Regions from separate parts of the Mycetocola sp. TRD_SC_2 genome, predicted to be linked through region 1. Evidence: predicted binding sites of a transcription regulator. Region 1 holds the regulator's gene; each other region holds the start of a gene.
The links. Region 1 encodes LexA, which represses DNA repair genes until DNA is damaged. Its sites were predicted from a motif close to TCGAACANNTGTTCGA; they were not measured.

Region 1 (4,016 bases):
TCGATGTCCCGCCAGGCCGGTGGCCAGGTCGGTGGCGCCGGGGCTGGTATGGGTTCACGTGGTCCAGGTGAAACGAAGATCGAGCTCGACCGCCGCCGCATCCACACCCGGATGTCGAAGCTGCGCAAGCAGATCAAGGGTTACGGCCCCGCGCGTGAAGCAAAGCGCGCCAACCGGCACCGCTTCGAAGTGCCGTCCGTCGCGATCGCCGGATACACCAACGCCGGCAAGTCGAGTTTGCTCAACCGGATCACGAAGGCCGGTGTGCTCGTCGAAAACTCCCTGTTCGCCACCCTGGACGCGACGGTTCGCCGCACCCAGACCGAAGATGGTCGGCTCTACACGATCTCCGACACCGTCGGTTTCGTGCGCAACCTGCCGCACCAGCTCGTCGAAGCGTTCCGGTCGACCCTCGAAGAAGTCGCCGAATCGGATGTCATCGTGCACGTCGTCGACGGATCGCACCCCGATCCCGCGGCCCAGCTGATGACCGTGCGCGACGTCATCGGCGATGTCGGTGCCCGTGACATCCCAGAGCTCGTTGTCTTCAACAAGAGCGACCTCGTCAGCGATGACGACCGCCTGCTGTTGCGCGGCCTCGAGCCGAGCGCGATTTTCGCCTCTGCCCGCACGGGTGAGGGGATCGACGAGATCCTCACCGCGCTCGGGAACCTTCTGCCGAGTCCGTCGATCGAACTCGACCTCCTGGTGCCGTACGACCGCGGAGACGTCATTTCCATGCTGCACCGCCGTGGCCGGGTCGATCACCTCGACTACCTCGAGGAGGGCACCCACGTGCGTGCGATGGCATCCGAGGAGCTCGCCGCGCAGGTCGCGGAGTTCGCCCGCCAGGCCTGACACCTCCGGGGCTTTCGTCCCGCTTCACTCGGTCGGTTTCGGCTGTTCGCTAAGCTGCTCGGTCACTCTTGGTCGAAACTTGGGGCCCGTTGCAGCCGTTTTCGACCGAGCGCGGACTTCATCGGGCGGTGCGCCCCGGTTCTCGAAACCGAGTCGCTCGTAAAACGCGAGCGTCTCGTTCAGGTCGCGGCTGGGAAGAATCGGAACGGCGCGCTCGGACATGCCGAACACGATAGACCCGCCGGAGACGCACCGGAATGGCCGCTTCCACCGGTCGCGGGAGCGCCGCTAAACCGCGCGGAGAACCGCCACGATCTTGCCGAGCACGTCGGCCTCGTCGCCCAGAATCGGCTCGAAGCTCGAGTTGCGGGGGAGCAGCCAGGTGTGACCGTCGCGCTGGCGGAACACCTTCACGGTCGCTTCGCCATCGAGCATCGCGGCGACGATGTCACCGTTCTCGGCGGTCTGCTGCTGCCGGACGACAACCCAGTCGCCATCGCAAATGGCGGCATCGATCATCGACTCGCCGGAGACCTTGAGCATGAACAGGTCGCCCTTACCGACGAGCTGCCGGGGGAGCGGGAACACTTCTTCGACCTGCTGGTCTGCCGTGATCGGAACACCGGCGGCGATCCGGCCGACGAGCGGGACCATGGCGGCGTCGCCAACGGGCGTCTGATTCTCGAAGTCGGTTTCGGCTGACTGCGACGGCAGGTCGATGAGGATCTCGAGTGCGCGCGGCCGGTTCGGGTCGCGGCGGAGGTACCCGCTGAGTTCGAGCTGGTTGAGCTGGTGCGTGACGCTCGACAGCGAGGCGAGGCCGACGGCGTCACCGATCTCGCGCATGCTCGGCGGGTAACCCCGGGAGGTCACGGACCGCTGGATCACGTCGAGGATCGCCAGCTGCTTCTCACTCAGGCTCTTGCGGCGGCGCGTCGTTGGCTTCTCAGCGAGCACGCGCTTGGGTTTCGCAGAAGCTGCAGCACTCCCGGTCGTCGCAGCGGCATCCCTCTTGTTGAGCGTCATGTCACTCCCGTCTGGCGGGCGGGGCCGGCCAATGTCAGTGGTCGCTGGTTGAGTTTCAACCAGTAGTCAAACCCTAGCTTCGGTGCCGACTCGCAACAAACATTTGTTCGAGTGTGTCGAGACTATTTTCGATAAAAGTCCGAATACGGGGTTGAATGTTCGAACAATCGAATATATATTCGGAACACAGCTTCGTATCCGGCTCCCCCGACCGGGAGCCGGATACGAATACTCCGAAGCACCGCACCGCATCGCAACAGCACCGCATCGTCAGCACGCAGGAGGCACACCATGAGCACAGCAGTCATCACACCGATCCGCCCGGCACTTCCGTCCCGATCGGCAGCGATGCGACCGACGCCCGTCGCTCCCTCTCGCCAGCCCGAGACACAGCCGCAGCAAGCGGGCAAGCTGCGTCTCACCCGTCGTGGGCGAGTGGTCTTCACCTCTCTCGCGGCTGCGCCCCTCGTGGCGATCGCCGCCTGGCTCGGCGTCAACGCCCTGCCTGCTGTCGCAACCTCCAGTTCGAGCACCGTCGTGTTCGAGTACGAGACCATCGAGCCCGGCCAATCACTTTGGCAGCTCGCAGCAACCGTTGCACCCGAGTCAGACCCCCGCGACGTCATCGCGGACATCATGCGTCTCAACCAGCTCGAGACCTCCACGGTTTCTCCCGGCCAGCGCATCGCGATCCCGGAGCAGTACGCGAACTGAGCCATCACGGCGGCGGGCAGAAGCCCTGCCGGCCGCCGGTAAACTTGCCGGGTGAGTTCTCTCGAGTCCCTGCCCATCCGCGACGACCTTCGCGGCAAGACGCCCTACGGGGCTCCCCAGAAGAGCGTGCCGGTCGCGCTCAACGTGAACGAGAACACCCACGCGATCCCCGAAGAAGTGGCTCGCGACATCGTCACCTCGCTGGCGACTGCGGTGCTCGGGGCCAACCGGTACCCCGACCGTGAGTTCAGCACGCTCCGCGACAGCCTCGCGGGCTACCTCGGGCACGGGCTCACCCGGGAGAACATCTGGGCGGCCAACGGATCGAATGAAGTCCTCCAGCAGGTCCTCCAGGCGTTCGGCGGTCCTGGTCGCTCCCTTCTCGGCTTCGTACCGACGTATTCCATGTACTCGCTGCTCGCATCGGGAACCGGCACGACCTGGATCGGTGCCGAACGCGACCCCGAGTACGAACTCTCACCGGCAACAGCGGCCGCTGCCGTCGCCGAGGCACAACCGGACATCGTGTTCCTGTGCTCCCCGAACAACCCGACGGGCACTCCTCTCTCCCTCGAGACGATCGCCGCTGTTTACGACGCAACAGACGGAATCGTCGTGGTCGACGAGGCGTACGTGGAGTTCGCGCCCCACGACATCCCGAGCGCCCTGACCCTACTGCCCGGGCGGGACCGCCTGCTCGTCTCGCGCACCATGAGCAAGGCATTCGCGTTCGCGGGCGTCCGGGTCGGCTACCTCGCCGCGGACCCGGCGGTGACGGATGCTCTCCGTCTCGTCCGCCTGCCCTACCACCTCTCCGCGCTGACGCAGGCAGCAGCGACCGCGGCTTTATCGCACAGCGCAGCCATGCTCGCCATGGTCGACGACATCCGCGTGCAGAGGGACCGAATCAGCGCGGGTCTCACCGAGCTCGGATTCCACCCGTACCGCAGCCACAGCAACTTCGTTCTGTTCGGGGGAGTGGAGAACCCGCACGCCCTGTTCGAGGCGTTGCTGGAGCGCGGCATCCTGATTCGCGACATCGGCCTGCCCGGGTCATTGCGTGTGACGGCCGGAACCGAGGCGGAGACGACCGCATTCCTCGACGCCATGGCCGCGATAGGCTCGAAACCATGACCTCCGTAGAGCGCACCGCGCACGTCCAGCGTGAGACGAGCGAGTCCACCATCGACCTGTCGATCAACCTCGACGGCACGGGGACGAGCGACATCCACACCACGGTGCCGTTCTTCGATCACCTGCTGACGGCATTCGCGAAGCACTCGCTCACCGACCTCACCGTGCGGGCGAGCGGAGACACCGAGATCGACGTGCACCACACGGTCGAGGACATCGGCATCGCCCTCGGTTCGGCAATCAGGCAGGCTCTCGGTACCAAGGCCGGCATCTCCCGCTACGGC
Region 2 (4,016 bases), 1.5 Mb from region 1:
CTGCAACCACAGATGTACGGGCTCTGGCCGCTCGAATCGGGTTCGTGTTCCAGAACCCCGAGCACCAGTTCGTCGAGAACACGGTGGAGGACGAACTTGCCCGGGGTCTCCTGCTTGCCGGGGGACGCTCTCCGTTGTCGGCCGCAGAAGTTGAGTCGACAGTGAGCGCGATGCTCGAGCGGTTCGGGCTCGCCAGCCTGCGGGATGCTCACCCGTTCCTCCTCTCCGGTGGCCAGAAACGCCGGCTTTCGGTCGGCACCGTTCTTGTGACAGGCGCTCCTGTCCTCGTGCTTGACGAGCCGACGTTCGGGCAGGATCGGGAGCGCGCCGGTGAGCTGCTCGATCTGCTCTCTGACCTGAACCGGGCGGGACGAACGATCGTCACGGCGACCCACGACCTGCAGCTCGTTGCCGAACACGCAACGTCGGTCGCCGTTCTTGCGGCGGGCAGGCTGCTGGCGTACGGCCCGGCGGCCGAGATCCTCGGGGACGCCGAGCTCATCGCCCAAGCCGGACTCCGCCCGCCGCCACTTGCCCGGGCACTCCGGGGCGTCACCCGTCATCCCGAGTGGCAATCGATCACCCGCATTGCCGATCTCCCGGGAGCACCGGCATGACCGACCCGTTTGCGCCACCAACGGTCACGCCCGGGTACTTTCTCTCCGGGCTCAACCCGCTGGCGAAGCTCGCCGCTCCACTGCCGTTCATGCTGTGGTTACTGCTCGTGCGGGACGTGTGGACTCCTCTTCTCTTTCTCGTCTTCGCTATGGTCACGATCCTCGCCGGAGCACGACTCTCGTGGCGCGCGCTGCTTCTCCTCGTTGCGGGCCTGCCAGCCGTCGTACTTGTGCTCTCGCTGAGCTTCGGACTGTGGACGGATGCCTCGCGCGTCGACACGACGCCGCTCGTCTTCCAGCTCGGAGAGTTCCGGTTCTTCCAGGGCGCGTGGCTGATCGGACTTGCGACGGCACTACGGCTCGGCGCCGTGCTCACGCTCGCGCTTATCCCCGGGCTGACGACGACCGGTCCCGACCTGGTCCGCGCATCGGTTCAGCACCTTCGAGTGCCGTACCGGGTTGGCTACACGGCTCTGGCCGCGTACCGCTTCGTGCCGCGGTTCCGCCACGACCTCGACCTGATCCGGCAGGCTCACCGCGTGCGGGGAGTATCGGGAGGACGCGGGCCGGTCGCCGGCATCCGTCGGGTTCTTGGCTACATCGTTCCGCTGCTCGCGGGGGCTATCCGGCACGCTGAGCGGGTCTCGTTCGCGATGGATTCGCGCGCCTTCGGTGCCCACGACTCTCGCACCGAGCGGCACTCACTCCCGTTGCGCGCGCGGGATGGTGTCTTCGTCGGGCTGTTCTGGTTGTGCGGCGCAGGGCTTCTCGTGCTGGCGGGCTACCTCGGGTGATCCCACTCGGAGCAAGCAGCACCTTCGCGGCGATGGCCCCGCAGGGATTCGTGTGAATCCCTGCGGGGCCTTCGCTTCAAAATTGCGCTTCGTAAGAGAAATGCTACGCCGCTCTCGACAGATTTCAAGGGGGAGATTGTCCACAGATCGGTGATGAACGCGCCGCCTGTTCGAATCTATGTTCTAATGAAGAGATGCGATGGGATGCACAACAGCTGGGCACCGAAGAGCCGTCGGCGCTGCCGGGTCTTGCGAAGCTCAACAACCTCGTGCGGAGCGTATCGACGCCCGAGTTCGCCGGGGTCACCTTTCACGAGGTGCTGGCCAAGTCTGCGCTCAACCGGGTGCCCCGGCAGTCGCAAATGCCGTTCGGATGGACGATCAATCCGTACCGTGGCTGCAGCCATGCGTGCGCCTATTGTTTTGCCCGACCGACCCACACATACCTCGATTTCAACGCCGGCGACGACTTCGACAACCAGGTGGTCGTGAAGATCAACGTGGCCGATGTGCTCGCCAAAGAGGTCGCCAAGCCGAGCTGGGGCCGGCACCCCGTCGCGCTCGGAACCAACACCGACCCGTACCAGCGCGCTGAGGGCAAGTACAGCCTCATGCCCGGAATCATCGAGGCGCTCGCCCGGTCGGGCACTCCGCTGTCGATCCTGACGAAAGGCACGCTGCTCCGGCGTGACCTGCCACTGCTCGCCGAGGTCGCCCAGACGGTCCCGGTCGACCTGGCGATGTCGATCGCCATTTACGACGACGAACTGCAGAAGTCGATCGAGCCAGGTACCCCCTCGGCGAAGGCCCGGCTCGCGACCGTGACCGCCGTGCGCGACGCCGGGCTCGACTGCAGCGTCTTCCTCATGCCGATCCTGCCGTACCTCACCGACACCAAAGCACACCTCGATGAGGCACTGCGGCGGGTGAAGCAGGCGGGAGGCACGAGCGTGCTCTTCACCTCGCTGTACCTCAAGCCGGGAGTGAAGCCGTGGTTCATGCACTGGCTGGAGCGACAGCATCCGGAACTGGTTCCGAAGTACACCGAGCTCTACTCCCGCGGCCAGTACGCCCCCAAGGAGTACCGCAAGTGGCTGGCCGACCGCATCTCACCGCTCATCCGCGCCCATGGGCTGGAGCGGGGGCGCGAGGACCCGTCGACGGGCGGCATCCGATCGAAAGCGCTCGGGATGCTGCGCAACGACGATGGTGAGCGCGTCGCCTTCGCCAGCGACGACGGGTCGACGGGTGCCCGCATCCTGCCGGCGACCGAACAGCCGATGTTGTTCTGAGGCCGCGACCCGAACCGCTCGACCAACGAAAACACCCGCCCCGGACGAAAGCACCCGGTGGAGCGGGTGAGTTCGTCCGGAACGGGTGTTCCGGTACAGCAGGTGTTATCGCGTGAGCTTCGCGTTGGTCATGCGACCGGCGATCTCTTCGACGATCTCGTCGCCGGGGCGAGCGTTGACGTAGTCCGCCTCGATCTCGGCGCGGCCGAGGAGGTCGGTCATCCGGCGCTGGCGTGCCTTCGGAATGAGCGTGACGACCATTCCTTCCTTGCCGGCGCGGCCGGTGCGGCCCGAACGGTGGAGGTAGGTCTTGTACTCGTCGGGCGCATCAGCCTGGATGACCAGGGTGATGTCATCGACGTGGATGCCACGCGCGGCGACGTCGGTCGCGACCAGCACGTTCACTCGCCCGGAGGTGAGCTGCGCGAGGTTGCGGGTACGACGGGCCTGGTTGAGGTCACCATGGAGTGAAACAGCACGGATGCCGGCATCTTCCAGCTGGTCCGCGAGACGCTCGGCGTACGCACGGGTGCGCGAGAAGATCAGGGTCTTCTCGTCGCGGTTCGCGAGTTCCTCGATGAGGCGGTCTTTGTCGCGGTGCTCGACAACGAGGACGCGGTGGTCGATCGTTGCTGAGGCCTGGTCTTCACCGGCGACCTCGTGCACGGACGGGTTCGGCAGGAACTCCTTGACGAGTGACGCGACGCCCTTGTCGAGCGTTGCCGAGAAGAGCAGCTTCTGCCCACGGGGAGCCGTGAGGCGGAGGATCCGCTGGACCGGCTCGAGGAAGCCAAGGTCGCACATGTGGTCGGCCTCGTCCAGGACGGTGACCGTCACCTCTGAGAGGTCAAGGCGACCCTGCTCGATGAGGTCTTCGATGCGGCCGGGTGTTCCGACGATGATGTCGACACCACGCTGGAGGGCACCGACCTGGCGGGCCTGCGGAACACCGCCGTAGATCTGCGTGGTGAACAGGCCGACGCTGCGGGCGATCGGCTGAACGGTGCGGTCGATCTGAAGTGCCAGCTCACGGGTCGGAGCAAGGATGAGGGCGCGGGGCTTGCGGCCCATGGCGCGCTTCTTGCCTCCACCGTTCTCCATCAGCTTCTCGACGAGCGGCGCACCGAAGGCAATGGTCTTGCCTGATCCGGTACGGCCACGGCCAAGGACGTCCCGACCGGCGATGACATCGGGGATGGTCGCTGCCTGGATCGGGAACGGGCTCGGGGCGCCGAGCTCGGCGAGCGCGGCAACGATGTTGCCACCGAGGCCGAGGTCGGAGAAGCTCACACCGACGACGTCAGTCGCGAGGG
Region 3 (4,016 bases), 1.6 Mb from region 1:
CCGCCTCCGCTGCAAGGTGAAGCTAGTTGGCGTTACGCGACCTGGCTGACGAGATACGTCAGTGAGAACTGGAGCGCCTTGGCCGAGACGGTGCCATCGGGGTTCGTCATGTTGACCTTGCCGGCGATCGTGGAAGGAAAGTCAACTGTGATGACAACCGGGACGGTGACGGCAGTGGTCGGCGCGACAGCCGGCGTCGTGAGCGTCTGGCTGGTGACGACGAGAGCGTCCACCGCTCCGAGCGTGTCGCCGACCTTGGTGGTCACGGTTACTCCGGTGAGGGATTCGGTGTTGGCACGAGTGACCTGGAGCTGCGCCTTGAGGTTCTTTCCGACGAGCTTGACCGGGACGTTGATGGTGGTCTGCACCCGGTCGCCGGGGACGATCTGGTCGACTGCGGCGCCGACGACGCCAGCTGCGCTTACGTACTTCCAGTCGCTGCCCGTGGTGGGCGAGACGTCGAGCGTTCCGGTCGAGATGATCTGCGCGGCGCTGGTGTCGGTGTCGGACCAGTAAGCGAGGGTGCCGGCTCCACCGAGGAGGAGTGCTGCTCCGACTGCTGCTGCGACTGCTGCTGCGGTGGTCTTCTTCATGTTGAACTTCTTCATGGTGTTTCCCTTGGGCTGGCAGCGGAGGAGCTGCGGTGATGTTCTCGCCTTGCGCTTCGAACAAGATTGATACTTCCGAATGAAACCCAAGATGCGACCAGCGAACCCGCAAGGTTGGGAAAATTCCGGGCCCTAGGCGAAAGACTTGCTCAAGATCGACGCAATTTCGCGCCGCTGCGCCGATGAGAGCGCGATCACGCAACGGACGGCATCCGCAATTGATGCCGAATTCGTGACCTTCAGGCTCTCCCACAGCAGAAACCGCAGGCGTACCATCTGCGCTGAGGGGGCTGAACCTTGAAGGAGGGGACCGCGATGAAGCGTTCCTTTGCATTACTCATCAGCATGCTGCTCGGCGCTGTGTTTCTTGCGTCGAGCGGCCCTGCTGCCGCCGCTGCTCCGTACTGCGGCATCACCTGGGGCTCGCTTGCCGAATCCCAGCGGATTGGCTCGTCAGGTGCCTATCCGACCGGACTCCGCGCCGGCCAACACGAATGCTTCGACCGCATGGTCATAGACATCAACGGAAAGGTCCGCGGATTCGATATTCGATACGTCAGCGCAGTCAAACAGGACGGTTCGGGAACCGTAGTGCCGCTGCGAGGCGCAGCCGACCTCCAGGTCATCGCTCTCATAGCGAACTACACCTCGACCGGTCAGCAGATCTGGCGACCAGGCAACCCGAACGAACTCGTCACCCTGACCGGGTTCTCGACGTTCCGCCAGGTTGCGTATGCGGGAAGTTTCGAAGGGCAAACAACCTTCGGGCTCGGAGTTCGCGCGCGTCTCCCGTTCCGCGCTTTCATCCTGGACGGGCCACTTCACACGAGCCGCCTGGTCATCGACGTCGCGCATCGGTGGTGATCGCTGGGGAGGATCTGGAGCTCCGGTCCTCCCCAGACACCAGTTCCTATTTCGGTTATTCGCAAGAGGTGTGACTCTCGAACAAATGTCGGTGGTCGGGTGTTTACTGGGGGCATGGAAAGCACCGACGCTGTCCCAGACGACTCCCCCGACGAGAGTCCCGACGAGCCCACGCTCGACATTCACATCGAGCCCGCCACGGCGGCAATCATCGCCGACACCTCCCTCGCCCTGCTCGGTGCCGTCTCCCAGATCGATCGCCTCGAGGCCCGCCAGTCGGCCTGGAAGGCGGCGTTCATCGACCAGGCCCGTCGCATCGCGCTCATGACCGAAGAGGCCGTGATCACTGTTGGCAAGAACTTCTCGCCCGCCCAACGTCAAGACCTCGCCCGCCGCACTTTCGTCTCGGAGGTTGCGTGCGAACTCCGGATCCCGGAGCGCAGTGCCGTCGCTCTGATCGACGAAAGCGAAGCCCTGATGCACCACCTGCCGCTCACTCTCGCCGCGCTCCGCGAGGGCGAGATCACGTATCGTCACGCCCAGTACCTCATCGACGAGACGGCAACCCTCGATCCGGATGCCACGGAGCAGCTCGAAGACAGTGCCCTCCCCTTCGCACGCAACCTGACGCCGGCTCGGTTCCGGCAGAAGGCACGAACCCTCCGTGAGAAGTTGCGGCCCGAGTCCGCCGTCGACCGACGGGAGAAGTGCTCGAGCGATCGCAAGGTCGAGTTCATCCCGGCGCGCGATGGCATGGCCTGGCTCAACCTCTACACAACAGCGCCGGTCGCCGGGGCGTTGTTCACAGCGATCCGAACCCAATCGGTCAGCCTCCGGAGCCGGGTGGAGTCGCGTACGCTCGGGCAGCTCCATGCCGATGTGTGCGCCGACGCTCTGTTCGATGGCTTGATCGACAAGAGAGGCGAGGCTGAACCGTCCGTCTCTCAGCCGACGACTGCCACACCGAGAACACCCGAACGACGCCAGAGGTATCGCCCGGCACAAAGCCGGGCTCAGAACCGGTAGCCCCCTTCCGCAAGATCAAGCCGAACGTCACGGTGACGGTGCCGATGCTCTCCCTCCTCGGGAAGAGCGACGAGCTGGCCGCCCTCGACGGATTCGGCCCCATCGACATCGAAACGGCGCGCGAGCTCGTTGGTCAGGGTCTAACGGGTTGATGGCTCTGAAGAGTCTTCCGAAGTTGCCTCAGCGGGAGCAGCATCCGTCGACCTTGGCTCAGCGGTAGCAACAGACTCAGCACCCTTGCCACGTTTCTTCCCTCGCACAGCAACAACGACGAGGGTCACAACGGCATAGCCGATCAGCCCAACCCCGAGGCCCTGGGCGACCCAGGTGCGAGTGTCACTCGTCACACCGTTGGTGACGAACCCGATCAGCGGGAGCCAGTACCAGGCCTTACCGCGAACCTGTTCCTCGCGCACCAGTTCGGGATCGGGATTCGGGTTCGCATCGCCCTGCGTTTCGAGCCGCACACCGTCGGGGGTGACGTTGACGCCGATCACCCGGTGCGTGACAACATCCGGCTCACCCGACCGGATCTGGTACGTGATCGCGTCGCCGACCCTGATGTTCTCGAAGTCGATCGGTTTCACCACGACGGTCGTACCCGGGGGCATCGTCGGCCGCATCGAGCCGGTCAGCACGGTGTACGGCGTCGACCCGGTCAACCGCGGGACCAGCACAAACCCGATGATCAGGGCGCCGCACACGATGAGGACGATCCAGCTGACACTCTGCAGCAGGACGCTCCCGATCCGGCGAATCGCAGAGGGTCGCTTCTCGGGTCGTTCGGTCTGCGTTGCGTGGGCAATTCGAGCCGCTCGCCGAGTGGCGACAGCGTTACCCTTCTCCGGGCTACCTGTTCCCTCGCCCAGCGGCTCCGCCACGCCTAGCCGATCAGGTCGTGACGCACGACGATGGCGTCCCGGCCGGGGCCGACACCGATCGCGGAAATCCGCGAACCGCTCATCGCTTCAAGCGCGAGCACGTAGTCCTGCGCGTTCTTCGGCAGGTCTTCGAAGCGGCGGCATCCGGAGATGTCTTCTTTCCAGCCCGGGAACTCCTCATAGATGGGAGTCGCGTGGTGGAAGTCAGACTGCGACACCGGCACTTCTTCGTGGCGCACACCGTCGACGTCGTAAGCAACACACACGGGGATGGTGTCGAGCTCATCGAGGATGTCGAGCTTGGTCAACACGAAGTCGGTCACACCGTTGATCCGCGCCGAGTACCGGGCGATCGGGGCGTCGTACCAACCGACGCGACGTGGGCGACCGGTCGTGGTTCCGAACTCGAACCCGCGCGAACGCAAGTGATCACCGGATGCATCGAACAGCTCGGTCGGGAATGGGCCGGCCCCGACACGGGTCGTGTACGCCTTGACGATGGCGATGACCCGGTCGATCCGGTTCGGCGCGATACCGGAACCGGTCGCCGCTCCACCCGAGGTGGCGTTGGAGGAGGTGACGAACGGGTACGTGCCGTGGTCGACGTCGAGCATCGTGGCCTGACCGCCCTCGAACA

Region 2: ACWA1Q_RS12315 (Rv2578c family radical SAM protein) is a predicted target of LexA. The motif match lies at 1,582-1,597, and genes of this name have one in related genera.
Region 3: ACWA1Q_RS12640 (DUF222 domain-containing protein) is a predicted target of LexA. The motif match lies at 1,550-1,565, and genes of this name have one in related genera.

Annotation. Positions count from the first base shown of each region.
Region 1 covers NZ_CM143954.1:1,088,421-1,092,436, forward strand. The annotation lists gene hflX (GTPase HflX) at 1-858, shown strand, start outside; gene lexA (transcriptional repressor LexA) at 1,147-1,884, opposite strand; gene ACWA1Q_RS05170 (LysM peptidoglycan-binding domain-containing protein) at 2,176-2,598, shown strand; gene ACWA1Q_RS05175 (histidinol-phosphate transaminase) at 2,650-3,732, shown strand; gene hisB (imidazoleglycerol-phosphate dehydratase HisB) at 3,729-4,016, shown strand, end outside.
Region 2 covers NZ_CM143954.1:2,572,186-2,576,201, forward strand. The annotation lists gene ACWA1Q_RS12305 (ABC transporter ATP-binding protein) at 1-617, shown strand, start outside; gene ACWA1Q_RS12310 (energy-coupling factor transporter transmembrane component T family protein) at 614-1,411, shown strand; gene ACWA1Q_RS12315 (Rv2578c family radical SAM protein) at 1,606-2,703, shown strand; gene ACWA1Q_RS12320 (DEAD/DEAH box helicase) at 2,809-4,016, opposite strand, start outside.
Region 3 covers NZ_CM143954.1:2,640,118-2,644,133, forward strand. The annotation lists gene ACWA1Q_RS12630 (alternate-type signal peptide domain-containing protein) at 33-608, opposite strand; gene ACWA1Q_RS12635 (AMIN-like domain-containing (lipo)protein) at 924-1,472, shown strand; gene ACWA1Q_RS12640 (DUF222 domain-containing protein) at 1,587-2,498, shown strand; gene ACWA1Q_RS12645 (signal peptidase I) at 2,639-3,379, opposite strand; gene ACWA1Q_RS12650 (adenylosuccinate synthase) at 3,382-4,016, opposite strand, start outside.